3 regions of the Mesorhizobium sp. WSM4819 genome follow, and region 3 is predicted to be linked to each of the others. Evidence: predicted binding sites of a transcription regulator. Region 3 holds the regulator's gene; each other region holds the start of a gene.
What was found. The regulator PhoB, encoded in region 3, activates phosphate uptake and scavenging genes when phosphate is short. The targets are predictions, from matches to a motif close to TGTCATNNANCTGTCAT.
Positions count from the first base shown of each region.

Region 1: the regulator PhoB is predicted to act here: its motif matches at 1,467-1,483, upstream of olsB (l-ornithine N(alpha)-acyltransferase).
Region 2: the regulator PhoB is predicted to act here: its motif matches at 2,380-2,396, upstream of AC0L18_RS22720 (esterase-like activity of phytase family protein).

Region 1 covers NZ_JBVVQO010000016.1:940-8,279, reverse strand. The annotation lists gene AC0L18_RS16300 (trimeric intracellular cation channel family protein) at 1-442, shown strand, start outside; gene olsB (l-ornithine N(alpha)-acyltransferase) at 528-1,403, opposite strand; gene AC0L18_RS16290 (ATP-binding protein) at 1,581-3,869, opposite strand; gene acuI (acrylyl-CoA reductase (NADPH)) at 4,089-5,078, opposite strand; gene lspA (signal peptidase II) at 5,132-5,644, opposite strand; gene AC0L18_RS16275 (TrmH family RNA methyltransferase) at 5,647-6,498, opposite strand; gene AC0L18_RS16270 (RsmD family RNA methyltransferase) at 6,499-7,340, opposite strand, start outside.
Region 2 covers NZ_JBVVQO010000028.1:70,042-77,381, reverse strand. The annotation lists gene AC0L18_RS22720 (esterase-like activity of phytase family protein) at 122-2,320, opposite strand; gene AC0L18_RS22715 (glycoside hydrolase family 25 protein) at 2,471-3,487, opposite strand; gene AC0L18_RS22710 (hypothetical protein) at 3,706-3,954, opposite strand; gene AC0L18_RS22705 (GFA family protein) at 4,074-4,472, opposite strand; gene AC0L18_RS22700 (alpha/beta fold hydrolase) at 4,660-5,616, opposite strand; gene AC0L18_RS22695 (SRPBCC family protein) at 5,643-6,128, opposite strand; gene AC0L18_RS22690 (ParB N-terminal domain-containing protein) at 6,558-6,806, opposite strand; gene AC0L18_RS22685 (N,N-dimethylformamidase beta subunit family domain-containing protein) at 6,963-7,340, shown strand, end outside.
Region 3 covers NZ_JBVVQO010000035.1:57,811-65,150, reverse strand. The annotation lists gene AC0L18_RS25580 (ROK family protein) at 1-556, shown strand, start outside; gene phoB (phosphate regulon transcriptional regulator PhoB) at 688-1,377, opposite strand; gene phoU (phosphate signaling complex protein PhoU) at 1,394-2,101, opposite strand; gene pstB (phosphate ABC transporter ATP-binding protein PstB) at 2,137-2,952, opposite strand; gene pstA (phosphate ABC transporter permease PstA) at 2,965-4,578, opposite strand; gene pstC (phosphate ABC transporter permease subunit PstC) at 4,571-5,959, opposite strand; gene AC0L18_RS25550 (PstS family phosphate ABC transporter substrate-binding protein) at 6,079-7,083, opposite strand.

The DNA of each region.
Region 1 (7,340 bases), on a different contig from region 3:
TGTGCTGATCTGCGCGGTGGTGGCGATGCTTGTCTTTTTCGGGGCGCACCGTCTCGAATCCCGCTGGAAATTACTGCTCTGGCTCGACGCCGTCGGCCTCGCCGCGTTTTCGGTGATGGGTGCCGCCAAGGGCCTGGCCATCACCGGCTCGCCGGCCGTGTCCGTTGTTACCGGCGTGCTCACCGCCACGTTCGGCGGGATCTTGCGCGACCTGCTGGCCGGTGAGGCTTCGGTGCTCTTGAGACCAGAAATCTATGTCACCGCCGCCCTTGCGGGCGCCATCCTGTTTACAACAGGCGATCTCGCCGGACTGCCGCCGCTCGCCTCGGGCCTGGTGGGCTTCATAGCCGCTTTCTGCGTGCGTGGCGGCGCGCTTAAGTTCGGCTGGGCCTTTCCGTCCTACAAGAGCCGGCCCGGCCGGCGGCCGGAAGATATTCCGTGAAATGAGGGCGAGTAGCGAATAGGGACAACGATCCGCAGCGAAACTCCCGCTACTCGCTACTCCCTATTCGCTACTCATTGGAATCTCAGGCGGCGAAGCGCTGGGCTTCCCCGCCATAATAGCTGACGTAGCGGGCGCCGATCTCCTTGACCGGCATCACCACGAACACGTCGACCGTCGAGAATTCGCGGTCGATGACGCAGCCGTCGCCGATGCGCGCGCCGACGCGCAGATAGCCCTTGACCAGCGGTGGCATCGCCGCGATCGCGGCCTTGGCGTTGACCGCCTCGATCGGCATCAAATCCATGGAGCAGTAGCGCCCGGCGACCGCGCGCACGTCCCAGGCCGAATTCGTGCGGCAGTGATGGGCGAGATAGGTCAGCGCTTCGGCGTGCGCCGCCGGCACGGTGCCGGGGAACGAGGCGCAACCGGTCATCACGCCGATCCCATAATGGTTGATATAGGCCCAAATACCTTGCCAGAGCGCCTCGATGGTGCGCTTCGAGCGGTATTCCGGCAAGACGCAGGAGCGGCCGAGCTCGAGGAAACGCTGGCCGGGATGGCGGGCGATAAGATTGGTCAGCTCAAACTCGCCCTCGGAATAGAAGCCGCCGGCCGCTGCCGCGATTTCCTGCCGCAACAGGCGGTAGGTGCCGACAATGCGGCGATGCTCGGGACCGGACAGCGAGGTGTCGAAGACGAGCAGATGATCACAGAGCGGATCAAAATGGTCGGCGTCGCGGCGGTCCTGCACCTGAAACAGGGTTTTCCTGGCGCCGAGCTCGTCATAGAATACCTGGTAGCGCACTTCCTGCGCGGCGGCGATCTCGGCCTCGTTGCGTGCGAGCCGCACTTCGAGGTTGCCGATACGGCCGAGCGCTTCGCCTTTTATGACGGCATCGACGTTGCGCCCAGTGAGCAAAGCACCCCTGGCGTTCGGCCGAGCGTCACATTCCGGCATAACTGTATGCACGAGTGATTCTCCTTCGAGCCATCCCTCTTGGCACGGGGATACGGCGTAGGTGCAACAGGATTGTGACAGTAACGTGATACGGCCCTGCCGGCAATACTTCGTCGGCTGGGCAACCCTTCAACCGGCTATGTTCTGCAGGTAAGCCAGGCAAGGACAGCCGGCGGATCAAGCGGCCACGTGACCCTCGACCGCATGGACAAGCGCGTCGGGGTCGAGCGGCTTGGTGACGAAGCCGCTGGCGCCATGGGCGAGCACTGCGTGGCGGGTCGTTTCCTGACTGTCCGCCGATAGCACCATGATCGGAACCGGCGACACGGCGGTTTCCTCCTCGTGCCGGCGGATGGCGGCGATCGCGTCCAGCCCGTCCATGACAGGCATGTGCAGGTCCATCAGCACCACGTCGAAGCGGTACTTGTGGTCGGTGCCGGTGATGGCCTCGACGGCGGCCTTGCCGTTGCCGACCAGTTTCACGCGATGCCCGGCCTTCAGCAGCGTGGCACGGGCAAGCATGGCGTTGATGTCGTTATCCTCGGCGATCAGCACGGACAGGCCCCGCCGCCGGCTGCCAATGGCGCGGGCGGTTGGTGCGCCGCGCTTTTCCGGCTGCGGCTGGGTGAGGGCAGGCACGCTGCTGGTCAAAAGCACGCGAAGCAACGTTTCGCCACGCACCGGCCTTGCCAGAAAGGTGGCGTAGCCGCTGGCGCGGAAGTCGCCCAGCATGCCGCGGTCGGTCGGCGCGATCAGTGTGATCGCCTCGCAATCGGCAAAGCCGCTCTGGCGAAGGCGCTTGAGCAACCTGCCGTCGCCTTCCTCCATGGCCGCATCGACCAAAAGCGCGTCGCAGCCTTCGGCGAAGGACGCTGCCTGGGCGGCGGTGGTGGCCAGATCGACCTTGCCGCCATTGGCGCGGATGGTGCGGGCGATGGCGTCGGCCTCGATGGCGTTCTTCGACAGGATCACGGCGCGCCGCCCTGACAGCGCATCCCGACGGCTCTGCGGCGGCTCGGTGGCCGATATTGCAGGGATTTCGAAGACGAATTCCGAACCCTGGCCGAACTGGCTCGACACCGAGATCGTGCCGCCCATGGCGATCACCAGGCGCCTGGAGATGGCAAGACCGAGCCCGGCGCCGCCATGCGCGCGGGTCGACGTGCCGTCAGCCTGTTCGAATTCCTCGAAGATGCGCTCCAAGTCGTCCTCGTGCAGGCCGGGACCGGTGTCGGTGACGGTGAAGCATATGCGGTCGGTGGTTTCGGTGCGGGCACGAGCGATGCTCACCAACACGCCGCCGCTGTCGGTGAACTTGATGGCGTTGCCGATGAGGTTGAGCAGCACCTGCCTGACCCTTCCAGGATCGGCTGATATCATCTGCGGCACGTCGGGTTCGACATGGCAGCCAAGGCCGATGTTCTTGGCGAAGGCACGCGCCGCCAGGAGTTCCACGATGTTGTCGGCGATCTCGCGCACCGACATTGGCTGCGGCTCGGGATCGAAGCGGCCGGCCTCGATCTTGGAATAGTCGAGCAGGTCCTCGATCAGCGCCAGCAGGGCGCTGGCCGAGGTCGAGATGGCGCCGACATAGGTCCGTTGTTGCGGCGAGAGCCCGGTGTCCGCCAGCAGCTTGGCCATGCCCATGATGCCGTTCATCGGCGTGCGGATCTCGTGGCTGACGGTGGCGAGGAAGCGCGATTTGGCCTGGCTTGCATATTCGGCTCGCTCACGGGCAGTGATCAGCGACGTTTCGGCGTGCTTGCGTGCGGTAATGTCGCGGGCGATGGCGCGATGCGAGACAGAACCGCTCTCCTTGTCGCGCACGGACAGTTCGATCCATGAGAACCAGCGCGGGCCGCTCGGTGTTCTAATGGCGACGTCGGTGGAGCTCAGGCATTCATGGTCGGAAAAAGCGGCATCGGGAACGATGCCGACGTCGATGCCGAGGTCGGCCAGGGCCCTGCCGGCAAGGTCGCGCTGGTCGGCTCCGACAAGCTCGGCGAAAACCTTGTTGGCATAGACGACGTGGCCGTCACGGTCGCGATGGACGACGAGATCGCCGAGCGCGTCGATCAGCCCGCGAAAGCGTTCCTCGCTCTCCTGCATCTCCCACACGCGGTCGGCCAGGCTCTCAACCTCGGCGCGGCTGCGCGCTGCGGTCTCGCCAAGCAGCGCAACCGCGCGGCGCGCCGTGCGCCTGGCACGCAGATGCACGGCAAGGCCTGCCATGCCAGTCGACAAAAGCCCGACGGTGATGAAGATCGGCGCGCCGGTCAGATGCGACAGGCCCGCCAGCACGACGATGGCGACGAGCATCAGGAACGGCAGGCCTTCGCGATTGGCGGCGGGCAATTCAGGCGCCAGTGGCGGCGCCGCGATATGCTGCCGGCTTGGCGCCTCCGGGCCGATCCCGTCGACGTTTTCGGCGCTCTCTGTTTCTCTGATGCCGGATTCCGTGACCATGCGGAAACCCTTGCCAGACAGAGATTATGGAAAATTGCCGCGGATCGTTCGAATTTTAGCGGTCGCGCGTTTTTTGCCTCTCCGCTCCTGAAGCGCGTCGCGTTTGGCCGGCCTCATGCGAGGCGCTTCAGGTAGCTGTTTTTATGCATGCCGTTATCGCAAACCGCTGCAGGCCCGAGGGCATGCTTTTTGCTCGACATGCATTAAAAAAGGAAGAGCTCACATGTCCACCACCACGCGACCGCGGACCTTGCCCTCGACGATATCGTGCGCGGCGTCGATGATGCCATCGAAGCCAATGGTCGTGGACAGGTTGGCGAGCTTCTGGAGGTCGAGGTCCGTGCCGATGCGGCGCCACGCCTCCATGCGGACCGTTTTTGGCGCCATCACCGAATCGATGCCGAGCAGACAAACGCCGCGCAGGATGAACGGGGCGACGCTCGTCGGCAGATCCATGCCGCCGGCCAGGCCGCAGGCGGCGACGGCGCCGCCATAGGAGGTCATCGAAAGGACGTTGGCCAGGGTGTGACTGCCGACCGCGTCGACGCCGCCGGCCCAGCGTTCCTTGGCGAGCGGCTTTGCCGGCTGGACAAGCTCGTCGCGCGAAATCACCTCCAAAGCACCCAGGTCGGTCAGGTAGGAACTTTCAGCGCTGCGGCCGGTCGAGGCGACGACGTGATAGCCGAGGCTGGACAGAATCGAAACCGCGACCGAGCCGACGCCGCCGGCCGCGCCCGTCACCACGACGGGGCCACGTTCGGGCACGATGCCGTGCCGTTCCAGCGCGATAACGCAAAGCATGGCGGTGTAACCTGCCGTGCCGACCGCCATCGCATCATGCGGGCTCATGCCCTGGGGCAGCGGCACCAGCCAGTCGCCCTTGACACGGGCGCGCTCGGCATAGGCGCCAAAATGCGTCTCGCCGACGCCCCAGCCGTTCAATATGACCTTGTCTCCCGTGCGCCAGTCGGCATGGGAGGACGAGATGACGGTGCCGGCGAAATCAATGCCCGGCACCAGCGGCCAGCGGCGGATCACCGGCGCCTTGCCGGATATGGCGAGACCGTCCTTGTAGTTCACCGTCGTCGCCTCTACGGCGACGGTGACATCGCCTTCCATCAGGTCGGCTTCAGTAAGGTCGGTGATCGCGACCGACTGCTTCTTCTCGGCGTCGCGCGAAACGAGGATGGCTTTGAAGGTTTCGGGCATGTCTTCTCCTCGGGCTTCTTGAATGGGACACTGTATGGCGGCAGAAGGCCAGGTCAATCGCTTGAGGGCTTGGCCTCACGCCGCCAACCAATGAGTTCGTCGAGGACGACCACCACCGCGCCGACTGCGATGAAGGCGTCGGCGAGGTTGAAGATGGCGAAGGACCATATTGGGGTGTGAAACAGGATGTAGTCGATCACGTGACCATAGGTAACGCGGTCGAACAGATTGCCGAGCGCGCCGCCGACGATCAGCGCAAAGCCGATGCGGGTAAGCACGTGGCCGGGCGGAGTGCGGGCCGCGAGATAGAGCACGAAAGCGACGACGAAAGCGGCGATGACCACCAGGCCGGTGTCACCGAAGGACGAAAACATCGAGAAGGCGATGCCGGTGTTGTAGGTGCGATACAATGCCAGGAACGGGACAAGATCGACCTTTTCCTGAAAAGGGAGGCCGGTCTCGACCAGATATTTCACCCACTGGTCGAGCGTCACTGCGGCGGCGACCAGCACGACGTAGGGCAACCAGGATTTTGCCGTTGGGGATTTCACCGTTCGGGATGTCACGGTCAGGCGCCCTCCGGGGCAAGTTTCAGCGCGCCGCGCCGGATCTCGAACAGCATGATGCCGGTGGCCACAGCGAGATTGAGCGAATCGGCCCGACCGGACTGTGGAATCCGCAGCAATCTGTCGCAGCTTTCGGCCAGGCTTTCGGGCAGGCCCTGCTGTTCGTTGCCCATCAGCAGCAGCACCGGGCGTTTGGAAAAGTCGACCGAACGGTAATCGACCGCACCCTTCAGATGTGTGCCGGCAACCAGGCCAGGAAAGCTTTTTCGCCAGGCAAGGAAGGCTTCCGGCGTCGCCTTGGCCACCGGCACGGCGAAGATCGAGCCCATCGTGGCGCGCACGGTCTCGACGGAAAAAGGATCGGTGGTCTCGCCGACCAGGATGATGCCCTTGGCGCCGACGGCATCGACGGTGCGGATGACGGTACCGAGATTGCCGGGGTCGCGCACGCGATCGAGCGCCACCCAGACATCGCCGTCTTGAGCGCGGATGTCCTTCAGCGGCAGGAACTTTTGCGAAAAGACGCCGACCACCATTTGCGGGTTGTCGCGGCGGGTGATGGCGACGAGCACTTTTTCCGAAACTTCGAGCACGGTGCCGCCGGCGGCAACCGTGCGTGCCGCGACTTTTTCGACCGCCGTGTTGCCGCGTCCGGCTTTGGCGAAGACCAGCGTCCGGATCGACCAGCCGAGGTCGAGCGCGTCGATGACCAGCTTCAGCCCCTCGGCCATGAATGCGTTCTGCTGGTCGCGGTATTTCTTCAGCGAGAGCGCCTTGATGTCCTTGATCAACGGATTGGCAAGGCTGGTGACTTCCTTCACCTGCCCTGGCGGGCCGGCGTGCCGCTCGCTCATTCAGGCCACCCAGCGCGAGAACAGCGAGGTGGACAGCGCCCGGCCGGCGGATTTCTCGCGGATAATCAGTTCGCCGGATTCGACCGTGCCGCCCATGCCGGCAAAAGTGTCGCGCATCAAGGCATGGATGGCGAAGAAGGAAGCGCGGATCGAATAGGCGGTCAGCACGACAGCGAGCGGCTTCGGCGTCAGGATCGAGCGGCAGAGGTCGGTCAGAGCCGGCAGATCCTCGAACAATTGCCAGACCTCGCCCCTGGGGCCACGGCCATAGGCGGGCGGATCGAACAGGACGATGTCGTAACGGCTGCCTCGGCGCTCCTCGCGCTCGGCGAATTTTAGGGCGTCGTCGACGATCCAACGGATCGGCTTTTGCGACAGGCCCGCCATCTCCTGGTTCTCCCTGGCCCAGCCGATCGCCTTCTTGGAAGCATCGACATGGGTGACCTCGGCGCCAGCGCGCGCCGCCACCAGCGAGGCAAGGCCGGTATAGCCGAACAGATTCAGCACTTTGACCGGCCGCTTCGCCGCCGCGATCAGCCCGGCCATGTGATCCCAGTGCGAGGCCTGCTCGGGGAACACGCCGACATGGCGAAACGAGGTGAAGCGGCCGAGATATTCGATGCCGTCATGCTTCATTGGCCAGGTTTCGCCGAGCGGCGTCCTGGGGAAACGCCAGCGGCCGATGCCTTCCTCGTCGGTGTCGCCGGTGAAAATGGCGTCGGCGCGGTCCCAGTCTTTGGCCGGCAACGCTTTTTGCCAGATCGCCTGGCCTTCGGGCCGAACGATGCGATGGGGGCCGTACTGCTCGAGCTTCTGTCCGGCACCGCTGTCGAGCAACGCGT
Region 2 (7,340 bases), on a different contig from region 3:
TGAGGGGTGCTCCAGCTTGGCACTGACGGCACTCCGTCCAACACCCTCAACCGTCTCGGCGCTGCGCGCCGATCCACCTTCTCCCACAAGGTCCCATAAGGGGAGAAGGCAAGAACCACCCTCAGTTCACGGCGCTTACGTTGCCCAAGCGTAAAAACAGCGTTTCGCCGGAAGAATCGTGGACGCCGTCATTGTCGGTGGCGACGAAGATATCGCCGTTCTTGTCGATGGTGAAACCTTCCACCTTGTCGATGACATAGCCGTTGCTGGCTGATTTCAGGTCGCCGACGATGTCGCGCACCAGCGTCTTTTCGACCAACGGCAGGTCGCCACCGAGCTTGGCAGGTTTGAAGGCGTCGAGCGCCACCGAATAGATGCGCTTCACCTTGGCCAGGTCGCCGATCTGGTTGTCCCGTTCGAGGATGTAAAGCTTGCCGTCATGCGTGGTGATCTCCGACAGGCCCATCCAGCCAGCTTCGGTCGCTTCGAGCGGGTAGCGCGCCGCTGACCATTCCTTGGCCTTGGGCTTGTAGGCCAAAAGCTTGACCTGGCCCTTGGGGTCGTCGGCCCATTCGCGCTGGACAGGCATCACCAGCGTCAGGTCGTCGCCTTCGCCGATCGCGGTGATGCCTTCGAGACCGAAGCGGCTCTGGTGGGCGAGCAGTTCCATCGGGAAGCCGATTTCCTGCTTGATCTCGCCCTTGTCGTCGACGCGCAGGATGGCGTGCGGGACGAGCTTTGCCGGATCGCCTTCATTGGCCAGCCAGAAGCCGCCTTCACCGTCGGCGACAAAACCCTCGACGTCGAGCTTCTGTGCAGGATGGCCATCACGCGTGACGATGGTCTTGCCGGTGATCAGCGCCGGCGTCTGGGTGGCATCGATCTCGAAGATCGAGGGCGCGTTGGCGTAGAACGAGTCCGAGGCAGCGAACAGCTTGCCGGCAGCGTCGCCGGCGGCGAGCGCCGAAAGCGCGCCCCAGCCGAGCGGCGTCCCGTCTGCCGTGGGCTTTGCCGTGATCATCGGGTAAGCGGCGGGGCCTTCGGAGCGCTCGTAGATCATCACGTGCGAGCGGGCGAGCCCGTCCTCGACCAGGTCGGCCTCGTTGGCGGTGACCAGGAGATTGCGCGACGGGATCGCGACCAGGCCTTCGAGGCCGATGCCGGACGGCAGGATCTGCACAAACCGAGGCTCTGCACCGGTGTCCTTGTAGACGCCGACAACGGAGCCACGCTCCGAAGCGACGAAAATCAGCCTGTCCTCGCCGAACGTGCCGGTCTCGAGACCTTCCGGCTCGACGCCCTTCTTGTTGCGGTCGTCGGGATAATGGCCGGCATTGGCGACCTGGTACTCGAAGGACGAACCGGATTCGTAGAGCACCTCGCCCTTCTTGCTGAAGATCGTGAAACCGCGCGAGCCGCCCTTGTAGTCGCCTTCGTTGGCGACGGCGAGGCGGTCATTGTCGAGCCATTTCACGGCGTCGGGCTCGCGCGCGACGTTTTCGATCTTGCCATCGAAGGACAAGGCGCCGTTCTTCCTGGTGTCGATCTTGTCCAGAGTGGCCGAGCCTGCGGAGAAGTGCGTGACGATCGCGCCGGTTTCGGCGTTGACGATGGCGATGTGGTTATTTTCCTGCAGCGTGACCGCTATCTCGCCGGCCTCGTTGAAGGCGACGAATTCCGGCTCGGGATCTTCCCCAGCGACTTCGGCAATGCCCGCCAGGTTGACGGTCTTCATTGTCGCGCAATCAGGCTGGCCTTCGGCAAGCGTGAATATCCTGAGGTCGCCCGCCGGCATCTGCGGAATTTCTCCGTCGTTCAGATCCTCGTCGCGCTCGTTCTCGATGGCGATGGCCAAAAACTTGCCGTCCTTGCTGAACGCCAGCGAGTCCGGCTGGCCGCCGAGGTCGCAGGTGCTTTCGATCGCCTTGGAGGCAAGATCGATAACGCTGAGGTTGCCCGAAGGCCTGGCTTTGCTTTCCGACGTGTTGACGCCGGCCAGCACCTTGCCGCCGATGACCACAATCGAGGTCGGCTCGCCGCCGATCTTGACGATGCCGCCGGCCTTGGGCGCCTTGGGATCGGCGATGTCGATGAAGCCGACCGCACCGAGCGGGCTATCGGAATAAACCAGCGTCATGCCGTCTTCGCTCGCCGTGATGATCTCGGACGAAGTCGGCGTGGTCTTCTCGACATCCGCCGGCAGGTTTCCGGCCACCGCGAAGCTCGCGACGCGGTTGAACATCATGTCGGCATGGGCCGGCAGCGAAACCGAGGCAGCAAGCGCTGCCGTCAGGACGAAAAGCGCGGAATGGCGGGGCACGGGTGGCGTCTCCTGTTCGAATGGAAGCCACCTGATTGCGGGAGCGACATTTCAATGCGATGACGGATCGATGACACTTCCGCGACAGGCGGTCAGGTCCGTCGATATTCACCTCATGCTGGTCTGCAAATGGCGGCTTTCTGCGGCCGCCTACTCCGCCTCGGCCACCATCTGCCGCCCGCCAACCCAGTTCCGCCAGGCTCTCTCGTCGCCGTGGAACACATTGAGGTCGATGCGGCCCCTCACCCCATGCGACAGGCCGGAGCCGGAATACTGCCAGAACACCCATTTGCGGCCGGGATAGACCTTTGACGGGTGCTGTGCCACCGCGCGCAGCCAGAATGGATAATCCAGAAATGCGCCTCTGAGATTGGCGCGGTAGAAATCAGGCGCGGTGTAGATGATGGGCCGCTGGCCGTAGTGGCGCTCGAGCTTGTCCATGAAGACCTGCATCTTCTCCAGCACCTTTTGCCGCGACGGCCGCCGCTTGCAGCTGGATTCGCCGTTCCACTCGACATCGATCACCGGCGGCAAGGCGCCCTCGACCCTCGGCACGTTGCGGATGAACCAGTCGGCCTGCTCACCAGCGGTGCGGCACCAGTAGAAGAAGTGATAGGCGCCGCGCTTGAGGCCGGCGGCGTCGGCATTGCGCCAGTTCTTCCTGAACATTGGGTCGAGGTGATCGCCGCCGTCGGTCGCCTTGATGTAGGCGAAGTTCGCGCCCTGCGCGCGCAGCTTCGCCCAGTTCACGTTGCCCTGCCAGCGCGAGACGTCGACGCCGTGAACGGCGAGGTGCCTGGGCGATGCCCTGCCGAAATTGATCGGCTTGGCGTCACGGAAACGATAGCGCTGGACCGGCTCGGCGAGGATCGGTGCTGCCCGTGCCAGCCGCTTCGGCGCCACCAGGGCAATCGGCTCGACGGGTGGCTCGATGCTTTCGGCAGGCTCCGGAGTGGCCATCGCCACAGTCTGCTCCGTCGCCTCCTCCGGCGCGAAGTCGGGTTCGACATCGGCAGCGCCGACCGACGCCACCGGCGCGGGCGGCCGCACAACCGAGCTGGTGGTCTCGCTGGACGGCACTTGCAGCGCGTCGACGCCGGACGTGGACGTGCAGCCGGCAAGGCAAAGTGACGCGATCGAGAAGATGACGACGCCTGATAACCGCATCTGGACCTGTACGCAGAACACAACAGACCGATGGCAAGACAACGCCGCCGGACAAACCAGTCCGGATTACTAACAAGAAATTACCAACAAAGTTTGAATCAAATTGTTAGGGCAGAGGGGCTGGGCAAGGCGCTCGCTCTATCACCTTAGCGGTGAGAGCCTGGAAACGATGCAGGACCGAGACGGCGCGAAGGATCGCGACGCCAACAGATCGCTGCCTAGCCGCACAACCATAGATTGTGGCAGCTCTCGGCTACCATATGAGCGGGCGGGACGGAGCGGTCGGTGCCAAGGCGATCAGAGTTGGGGCGATCGGTGACGGGATTGACCGGCGCATCATCATCCCGGCGAACCTTTTCTTCGAGCAGCGAGCGAAGCTCGGCCGGCTGCACGTGGTCACGCTCCATCACCAGCTTGACCATCGGATCGCTCAAAAGCTCATCCAGGGTGTTAATTCTGTCGTTCATCTGTCGCCTCCTTCGACTGCCGACCCGCAGGCAATAGATAGGCGGCAATGATGGCTCGCCAATGACGCTTTGCCGGCTATCTCGTGTCCCGGACGAAAAAATTTGGCACGCCCTGCGCCTCAGTTGGGCGGCGGGGCGCCTTCATATTGCGGCAGTCCGTCATCGAGCTGCACCCAAGGCTGCTTCGAGGCGGTCCAGATATGCATCTGCGGCTTGAACATGGAAGGATCGTCGAGCGAGCCGGAGGTGATGCCGATGATGCCGGCGGAGTCGCGCCGGGAAAACATCGTCGTGCCGCAGCCCGGGCAGAAGCCGCGCTTGAGATCGGGCGAGGAATTCACCGTCGCCACCGGCCCGTCAATGGTCACATCGTCGATACGGAACAGCACGCGGGCGTTGAAGGCCGCGCCCAGCGCCTTCTGGCAAAGCCGGCAATGGCAGACGCGCTCGTTGATCGGCGCGGCCTCAGTGCGGTAGCGCACTGCCCCGCACAGGCAGCCACCCTGATATTTCGCCATTGCCTTAGCCCGTCTTTCTGAAGATTGGCAGGAAGGTAGCTGCCGGGATAGGAGCGTCAATTGAAAAGCTTTGATGGCGCCATCTGTTGGCGTGATGCGGCAGGCCGAATGTACGATCAGGCGCGATGCGCAACGAGCGTCGCCGGCCATCTCGCGGGAGGACGGCCGGCAGGCAGTTGTCAGGCGGTCAGTGCGTTTCTCTGACGATCTCGTCCCAGGTCTTGACCTTGGTCTCGCCATTGAGGAAGGGCAGTGCGGCGGCCACCAGTTCCGGCGCGAAAAACACGTCGTAGTGGGTGCGGTTCGGCAGGATGGCCAAGCGGTTCTGCGACAGGTTCTCGCGCATCCAGCCGGCGTCCTTCAGCCCGCCGCCGAGCATCTGATAGAACTTGATCTCATGCTCGGGCCGGTACATGTCGCTGTCGCCAAATATCAGCATGACCGGCATCTTCAGCTTCGCTACGTCGGCGGAGTAGTCGTAGTCCTTGCGCATATGGGTGCCGAGCTGGTCGAGCAGTTTTGGAAAATCCTGCGGGTGCGGCGCGACCGCGACGTAGGATTTGTACATCGGCGTGTCCTTCATCATGTCGGCCATCGCCGCGCCGACCTGCGCCTGCTGAGTACGCATGTCGGCATAGAAGCCGTCCGAGGCATAGCCGGTCGAGACCAGCACCAGCCGGCGCACTGTCTCGGGATGCTGGACGGCCATGCGGAAGGCGACGCCGCCGCCCAGCGAGTAACCCATGACGTCGACTTTGTCGTAGCCGAGCGCCTTGACGATCGCCGCCATGTCGTCGCCCATCGCCTCAAGGCTCAACGGCCGATCGCCGAGCGCGGTGCGGCCGTGACCATGCAGGTCGACGCCGATGACGGTGCGGCTTTCGGCAAGCTTCGGCAGGATCGGCGCGAACATGTCTGTGGTGCCGAGCCCACCATGCAGCAGTAGCAGCGGCTCGCCCCGGCCATAGACGGCGTAATAGTAATTCAGGCCGTTGATCGGCAGCAGGCCGGATTTCGCCGGCTTGGGCATGGCTTTCGTTTCGCTGGTCATGGACGGCTTTGCGTCCTCGGCTTTGGTGGCGCCCGGCGCGGCGAAGAGCGCCGCAGCCGAGGCGAAAATGGCGAAAAACATCGATCTGGACATGTCGGTCTCCTTGCGTCCCGCCGATATCAAAGCCGCTTGGCGACTTCTTCGAGCTGGTCGGCGCACTGGCCCCAGCCCTCGTGAAAGCCCATCTTCTCGTGCTCTTCGCGGTCAGTGACCGACCAATGCGCAACCCGGGCGATGTAGCGGGTCTTGCCCTCGCCCTCATCCTCGAAGGTCAGCACGACCGTCATGAACGGCTTTTCGGAAGGCTCCCAGGCCTTTGTATAGGCGTCGGTGAGAACGATCTTTTTGCCCGGCACGACTTCGAGGAAGACCCCGGGGTTCGGGAATTCACTGCCGTCGGGACCGGCCATGACGACCAGGCTGGAGCCGCCGGTGCGTACGTCCATTTCGGCGCGCGGCGTCGTCCACGGCTTTGGCGCGAACCATTGCGTCACGAGCGTCGGCTCGGTCCAGCAGCGATAGACGTTCTCGCGCGGCGCATCGATGATGCGGGCGAGAACCAGTTCACGGTCGGAACTGGGGGCGATGTCGAGCTTGGTCGTCATGATGGTCTCCTCAGAATTGATTGGCTTCGTGCCAAGGACGAGCCACGAGACCGCGGCCCGACACCGCCAACGAAATAATGTCGACAACATCCGTACTTTACGTCGATCTGCCAGTGGCGCTGCAGGGATCTGACGGGTCGGAAGTATTCCTTCGTTCACTTCGGTGGGCCATCATAAACATTCTGGATCGCGGAGACCCTGGGATCCATTCCGTGACCACGGCCGAAGAATGCAGCGGTGCACAATTCAGCACCGTAGCAGCGCTCCGAGGTCGCGGCATGGATACTGGGGTCTGCGCCGCGTCGCTTCGCTCCTTGCTCCGCCCCAGGATGACGAAAAGACGGACGCTTCAGCTAATCGCCGAGGCGCGCGTCACATCAACACGCGACCAAAGCCTTCCACGGCGAGGACCATATCGCTCCGTGACCGTCAGTGGCGCTTGGCTTGCACCAGATAGGCTTCGATCTCGGTCTCGCCGAGCCACTTCGCCGCTTCCAGCCGGTGCAGGCCTTCAACCAGGATATGGCGCTTGCCGTCGTGGCGCACCTGGATCGGCGTCTTCATGCCGTTTTCCAGAATGTCCTCGGCCAGATGCCGAACGGTCTCGGGATGCAGCGTCTTCCTGCGCGCGGTCGGCACGTAGATGTCGTCCACCCTGACCTTTTGCACTCTCAGCATGTCGGCTCCCGCGGCGGAAAAGGCCGCCTTTTGAGAGATAGTCGGTTTGACAGGCAAGGCCAAGGCCGGCTGTCAGCTATCGCTGGCCCGATCGTTTCCGATTGACGCTTGCCGAGCAGATGGCCGAAATGGCGATCTTCGATCATGCCGGTAGCCATGACTGACTTGCCGACCGAATTCCCCGATTTCGGGCTGACGCTCCACCAGCGCCGGCAAGCGGTGCGCGGCCACTACTGGGAATGGCCGGGCATGGACGGCGAACATGGCGAGATCTGGTGCTACAGCGACCGTTTCTCATACCGTCGGGGCGAGACGGTGACGCTGCATGTCAGCTCGACGGCCTCCAGCTTCAGCATGGCGATCGTCCGCGACGGCAGCATCGAGACGAAAATGTTCGAGAAGGCCGGGATCGCGGCACGCTGGCAGGATACACCCGACCAATGTTCGGTCCTAGGCTGCGGCTGGAACGCGTCGTTTGAATTCCGCGTCGGCGACGACTGGCCGTCCGGGGCCTATCGCGTCACGCTGACGGCG
Region 3 (7,340 bases):
GGGCGAGCTGTTCACCGGCACCCACTCCTCAGGCGGCGAATTCGGCCACATGATCCATCGGCCGGGCGGCGCGCTTTGCCGCTGCGGGCGGCGCGGCTGCGTCGAGGCTTATGCCGGCAACTACGCCATCTGGCGCAACGCAAGGCTGTTGAGCGAGAACGCCGAGCCGGTCGCCGATGTCAGCGACGCCGACATGCGGGCCTTGGCGGCCCGGGCGCGCGAGATGGACGGACCGGAGCGCGAAGCCTACCGCAAGGCCGGCGAGGCGCTCGGCTTCGGGCTCGGCAGCCTGTTTGCGCTGATCGATCCTGCGCCGGTGGCCATGGTCGGCGCGAGCGCTGCCGCCTTCGACCTGATCGAGCCGGCCCTGCGCGCGGCCATCGCCCAGACCGCCGGCGGCCAGCATTCGGGTTCGATTTCCTTCGACACCGAGCCGAATGAGTTGCCGCTGATCCGCGAAGGCTGCGCCATGCGGGCGCTGAGCTTCGTCGATCAGGAGATTTTCGCGCCGAGCATCCAGGCACGAGCCGGCTCGGTCGGAAAGAACGTGGCTTGAATCCGAAGGCAGGGATTCCCGGGTCGCGACTTGGGGTGTGTTGAGATTCAGGTCAGGCCGAGTCGAGAATGGTGGGTTCCGAGAACCGGAGCGGAGCGTACTCTGGGGTACGCCGGAAGCGCAGGTATCAGCTAGTCTTCCCTGATCGCATAGCCGGCGCCACGGATGGTGCGGATGACATCGGGCATGCGACCATTGTTGACCGCCTTGCGCAACCGGCCGACATGGACGTCCACGGTGCGCTCGTCGATGTAGATCGTCTCGCCCCAGACATTGTCGAGCAACTGGCTGCGCGAGAAGACCCGACCCGGGTGCCGCATCATGAATTCGAGCAGCCGGAATTCGGTCGGCCCGAGCCGGATCTCGCTCTTCTTGCGATAGACCCGGTGCGATTCACGATCGAGCATGATGTCGCCGACCTTGAGCACGCTGGACAGCACTTCCGGCTTGGCGCGGCGCAGCAGCGCCTTGACCCTGGCCATGAATTCCGGTGTCGAGAACGGCTTGACCAGATAGTCGTCGGCTCCGGTCGAAAGGCCGCGCACCCGGTCGCTCTCCTCGCCGCGCGCGGTCAGCATGATGATCGGCAGCCGCTCGGTTTCGGGGCGCACCCGAAGCCGCCGGCAAAGCTCGATGCCGGAAACCGCCGGCACCATCCAGTCGAGCACCAAAAGATCGGGCACGTTTTCCTGCAGCCGGATTTCGGCCTCGTCGCCGCGCGTCACCACCTCGACCTGATAGCCTTCGGATTCCAGATTATAACGGAGGAGGACGCCCAGCGGCTCTTCATCCTCCACCACCATGATGCGCGGCGCGATCATCGGCCGGTCACTCCTGTCATGTCGCCGGCGCCGACATCGTCGTTTCGTCGAGCTTCGGGCGATCCGCCGGCAATTGCTGCCCGGTCACGACAAAGTAGGCGTTTTCGGCGATGTTGGTGACGTGATCGCCGATACGCTCGAGATTCTTGGCGCAGAACAGAAGGTGCGTGCAGGCGGTGATGTTGCGCGGATCCTCCATCATGTAGGTCAGGAGCTCGCGAAAAACCGCCGTGTATTTCACGTCGATCTTCTGGTCGTCGGCGCGCAGTTCCTTCAACGCGCCGGCATCGCGCGACACATAGTGCTCGACCACGCCGCGCAGCTGCACAAGAACGAGATCCGCCATCGCGTCAATACCGTGCGACAGATTATGCGGCGTCGCGCTCTGCCCGACTGCGCTGACCCGCTTGGCTATGTTCTTGGCCAGGTCGCCGATGCGCTCGAGATCGCCGGCCATGCGGATTGCGCCAACCACGGCGCGCAGATCCTGCGCCATCGGCTGCCGCTTGGCGATCAGCGTGATGGCGCTGTCGTCGAGCTCGCGCTGCCGCGCATCCATGATGGCGTCGTCCGAGACGACGCGCTGCGCCATCGCATTGTCCGACGCAAGCAGCGCGCGGATCGAGGCTGCGACCATTGCGGCGGCAAGCTCGTCCATGTCGCGGATCAGCCTGTCGATGTGCTCCAGTTCCTCGTCGAAAGATGCGACGGTGTGTTCACCCATGGTGCTGTCCTCGTGTTCGAAATTCGCCGGACCGCTCAGCCGAACCGGCCGGTGATATAGTCCTGGGTGCGCTTGTCGTCCGGGTTGGTGAACATCTTGTCGGTCGCGCCCTCCTCGACCAGATAGCCGAGATGGAACATCGCCGTGCGTTGCGACACGCGCGCCGCCTGCTGCATCGAATGGGTGACGATGACGATCGTATAGTTCTGGCGCAGTTCGTCGATCAGTTCCTCGACGCGGGCGGTGGCGATCGGATCGAGCGCCGAACAGGGCTCGTCCATCAGGATCACTTCCGGCGACACGGCGATGGCGCGCGCGATGCACAGGCGCTGCTGCTGTCCGCCGGACAGGCCGGTACCCGACTCGAGCAGGCGATCCTTGACCTCGTTGAACAGGCCGGCCTTCTTCAGGCTCGATTCGACGATGCCGTCCAACTCGGCTTTGGTCCTGGCAAGGCCGTGAATGCGCGGACCGTAGGCGACGTTTTCGTAGATCGACTTCGGAAACGGGTTCGGCTTCTGGAATACCATGCCGACGCGAGCTCGCAACTCGACGACATCGATTTTCGGATCGTAGACGTCCTCGCCGTCCAGCGTGATCTTGCCGCTCACCCGCGCGATATCGATGGTGTCATTCATTCGGTTCAGGCAACGCAGGAACGTCGACTTGCCGCAGCCCGATGGGCCGATCAACGCCGTCACCTGATGCTCGCGGACATCGAGATCGACGTCGAACAGTGCTCGCTTCTCGCCGTAGTGAACGGAGACCTTTTCGCCCTTCATCTTGATCGAAGGGGCGTTGGTTGTGCTGCTCAGTTTCTGCTCGACGCCGGCTTCCGTCATGATGTTCATATCCTCTACTCCTTACCAGCGCCGCTCGAAGCGCCTGCGCAGTATCACCGCGATGGCATTCATGATGACCAAAAACACCAGCAAAATCAAAATCGCCGCCGAAGTCTTCTGCTGGAACCCCGCTTCCGGGAAATCCGCCCACATGAATATCTGCACCGGCAGGATCGTTGCGGGATCGGTGAAGCCGCCGGGAATGTCGACGATGAAGGCGACCATGCCGATCATCAGCAACGGCGCGGTTTCGCCGAGCGCATGCGCCATTCCGAGGATGGTGCCGGTCATGATGCCCGGCATCGCCAACGGCAGGACGTGATGGAATACGGTCTGGACCTTGGACGCTCCGATGCCAAGCGCCGCCTCGCGGATCGACGGCGGCACGGCGCGCAGCGAAGCGCGCGAGGCGATAATGATGATCGGCAGGGTCATCAGCGCCAGCACCATGCCGCCGACCACCGGGGCTGAGCGCGGCATGCCGAAGAAATTCAGGAATACGGCAAGTCCAAGCAGGCCGAAGACGATCGAAGGCACCGCCGCCAGATTGTTGATATTCACTTCGATCATCGTCGTCAGCCGGTTCTTGGGCGCAAATTCCTCAAGATAGATCGCCGCTGAAACGCCGATCGGGAAGGCGATGGCGAGGGTTACGATCATGGTCAGGAACGATCCGACGACCGCGCCCCAGACACCGGCCAATTCCGGCTCGCGGCTTGCGCCGGTGAAGAAGAAGATCGAGTTGAACCGGCTTTCGATCAGGCCGGCGCTCTTCAGCGTGTCGAGCCAGACGATCACCTTGTCCGAAATCTTTCGCGATGCTTCCGGCGTCTCGATGACGCGCAGGAATGCCTGGCCGCTCGCGGCGGGCGCCGTGCTGTCCAGCGCCTCGATCACCGTGCCTTTTGCGATCACCGTGCCGTTGGCCGCAGGCGACAGCGAGGTCAGCTTGACCGTGCCGCCATTGAACGCGACCAGCAGCGACGACGCGCCGCTCGTCAGCGTAAACATGCCGTTTTCGCCCTCGGTCGCACCATGGCCGCGCGCCAGCGCCAGCATGGCATCGTCGCCGAAGGTCAGATCGATGTCGCCGCTGGTTCCCGAAGGCGTGACGCTTGTCGAAATCGCTTCGTCCGAACCGACGTCGGCAAGCAAACCCTTGAGATAGAGGTCGGCAAAATCGTCAAGTGGAACCGCATAGTCCACCGTTCCTCCGAGCATCCCCGGATCAGCCGCAATATCCTTGCGCAGGAACACGCCTGTGCCGGTGGAAATCAGCCCGCGCAGCAGGCGCTTGTCCTGGCGGCTCTTCACATCCGGAAATTTTGCCGTAAGCGCTTCCTGAGCGATGGCGTCGTAGTTCACTTCATCGAGTTTCGCCGGGTCGACCTTGGCCGCTGAAAGATCGATCGGCAGCGTCACATAGTTCTGCCGCAGCGCCGGAATCGCCTGCGTGACGATCGTCGACAGGAGCAGCACAAGGAACAAGCCGGCCAACGCGACAGCTGCAGCGCCAAGCCATTTGAACCATTTTTCCGTGCGGTAGCGGCCCTTCAGCCGCGCCTTCGCGGCATCGTCGGTATGAACGCTGACCGGCCGTCCGACGGCGCCGAATGACGAGATCGCATCAGTCATATTGCTCTCGGTATATCTGGACGACGCGCAAAGCGACGATGTTGAGGGTAAGCGTGATGCAGAACAGCACCAGGCCGAGTGCGAAAGCTGCAAGCGTCTTGGCGCTGTCGAACTCCTGGTCGCCCACCAGCAGCGTCACGATCTGCACGGTCACGGTGGTGACCGCTTCGAGCGGGTTTGCCGTGAGGTTTGCCGCCAGCCCCGCCGCCATGACCACGATCATCGTTTCGCCGATTGCGCGGCTGACGGCAAGCAGCATCGCCGAAACGATGCCCGGAAGGGCAGCGGGAAGGACCACCTTGCGGATGGTTTCCGACTTGGTCGCGCCGAGGCCGGCAGAACCGTCTCTCAGGGATTGCGGAACGGCGTTGATCACATCGTCGGAAAGCGAGGAAACGAAGGGAATGATCATGATACCCATGACCACGCCTGCGGCGAGCGCGGATTCAGATGCGACGTTGAGGCCCAGGCTTTCGCCGATACCGCGGAAGTAGGGCGCAACCGTCAGCGCGGCGAAGAAGCCGTAGACGACGGTCGGAATGCCGGCGAGGATTTCCAGAACCGGCTTTGCGACCGCGCGGACGCTTTTGGAGGCGTAATCCGAAAGGTAGATCGCAGCCATCAGCCCGATAGGCGCAGCCACCAGCATGGCGATGAAGGTGATGAGCAACGTGCCGGCAAAGAGCGGCACCATGCCAAAAATGTCCTCGTTGACCGCCCCGGCCTCGGCTCCCGCGCCGGTGAAGGCGCTCTGCGGCGACCAATGCGTGCCGAACAGGAACTTGTAGAACGGCACCTGTTGGAAGAACCGCAGCGACTCGAAGATAAGCGACAGGACGATGCCGATCGTCGTCAGGATCGCGACCACCGAACAGGCGATCAAGAATGCGCGAAGAACGCGCTCGACCACGTGGCGCGCCCGGTAGGCCTGTGCGATGCGTGAATAGGCCCAGTAAAATCCGGACGCGGAAAGCACGAGTGCGACGGTCCAGATGATCCAGGTGCTGGTCGCATGGACCGATTTGTAGAGGGCGGCGGCCGCCTCTTTCGTGGGGTCGGCGAAGCCGACAAGCCCGCCAAAGGCCATCGCGCGAGCGTCTCGGATGAAAGCTTCGACCTGCGGGACGCCCATTCCCGACAACTCGGAGGCGAAGCGGTCGGCAATGATCGACGATTCAATTCCCGGCGTCACCAGCGACCACAACACGATCGCAAGCAGCGCGGGACCGGCAGCAAAAAGCGCCAGAAACATGCCATGCTGGCCAGGCAGCGAATGCAGTCGCGCGACGTCGCCATTGACGCTGGCAATAGCGCGGGTCCGGCCGAGCCAATAGGCAGCAGCGGCCAGAACCACCAGAAGAACAACGAGATAACCGACCATGATTCGGGACGTCCCCTCGACCGCCGGTCATTCACCGGCTCAAAGCACGGGACCTAAGATCCCGCGCTTTGTGCTTTAGGATATGAGGGGTCAGAGCGGTAGGCTCGGACCCCGAAACATCAGGAGCCCATGCCCTTCAGGGCCTTGGCGTTGTCGGCCGACTTGGCGCGCTCGGCGTCCGGCAGCGGGATCAGGCCCTTGTCGGCCAGATAACCATCAGGACCCCATGCAGCATCCGAGGTGTACTCGGCGATGAACTCCTGCATGCCGGGGATGACACCGACATGCTCTTTTTTGGCATAGACAAAGAGCGAGCGGGAAACGCCGTAATCGCCGGATGCGATGTTCTCGAAAGTCGGCTCGACGCCGTCGACCTTGTGGCCCTGCAGCTTGTCGGCGTTCTGGTCAAGGAACGAGAAGCCAAAGACGCCAAAGGCATTGGGGTTGGCTTCCAGCTTCTGGACGATCAGATTGTCGTTTTCGCCGGCTTCGACAAAAGCGCCGTCTTCGCGGATCTCGCCGCAGCCCTTTTCATTAGCCGCCTTCACTTCTTCCTGGCAGGCCGCATCCATGACGAGTTCGACGAACGCATCGCGCGTGCCGGATGTCGGCGGCGGGCCAAGCACCTCGATCTTTGTCGCGGGAAGCGATGCATCGACATCCGACCAGTTCTTGTAGGGGTTGGGGACGACCTTGCCGTCAACAGCGACGTTCTTGGCGAGCGCCTTGAAAACCTGTTCCTTGGTCAGATCGACGACAGTCCCTGCCTTCGAGTTGGCCAGTACGATGCCGTCGAAGCCGACCTTGATTTCGACCGGCGTCACGCCGTTTGCCTTGCAGGTTTTAAGCTCGCTGTCCTTGATGGCGCGCGAGGCATTGGTGAAGTCGGCGGTATTTTCGCCGACGCCCTGGCAAAACAGCTTCATGCCGCCGCCGGTGCCAGTCGACTCGACGACCGGGGTCTTGATCTTTCCGCTCTGGCCGAGCTTTTCAGCGACAGCCGTCGTGAAGGGGAACACTGTGGACGAACCAACGATTTGAATCTGGTCGCGCGCGGCGGCATAACCAGCCGACGCGGCGAGCGCAAGCGCCGCGGCCGACGCCGTAAGGAGGAATTTCTTCATGTGGCCTGCTCCTGTTCGGAAAAATGGTCTCTCGGCGCCATTCCTTCGGCGCCCGCTGAGGCCATAGCCCCCGATTATTACAGTCACATGACAGTTTGATGTCAGCCCGGTAACCGCCGCACAGCCCTGTCAAAAGGAAGGGCCGCGGGTCTCGCCGGTACAGCCGTGGTTTGCCGCTGGAATCAGCAGCTTGCGCGAATTGCGGCCGGCATTTGCCTGGACGGGCGAACAATTGGCGCCGAAAAAGAAAATCCGGG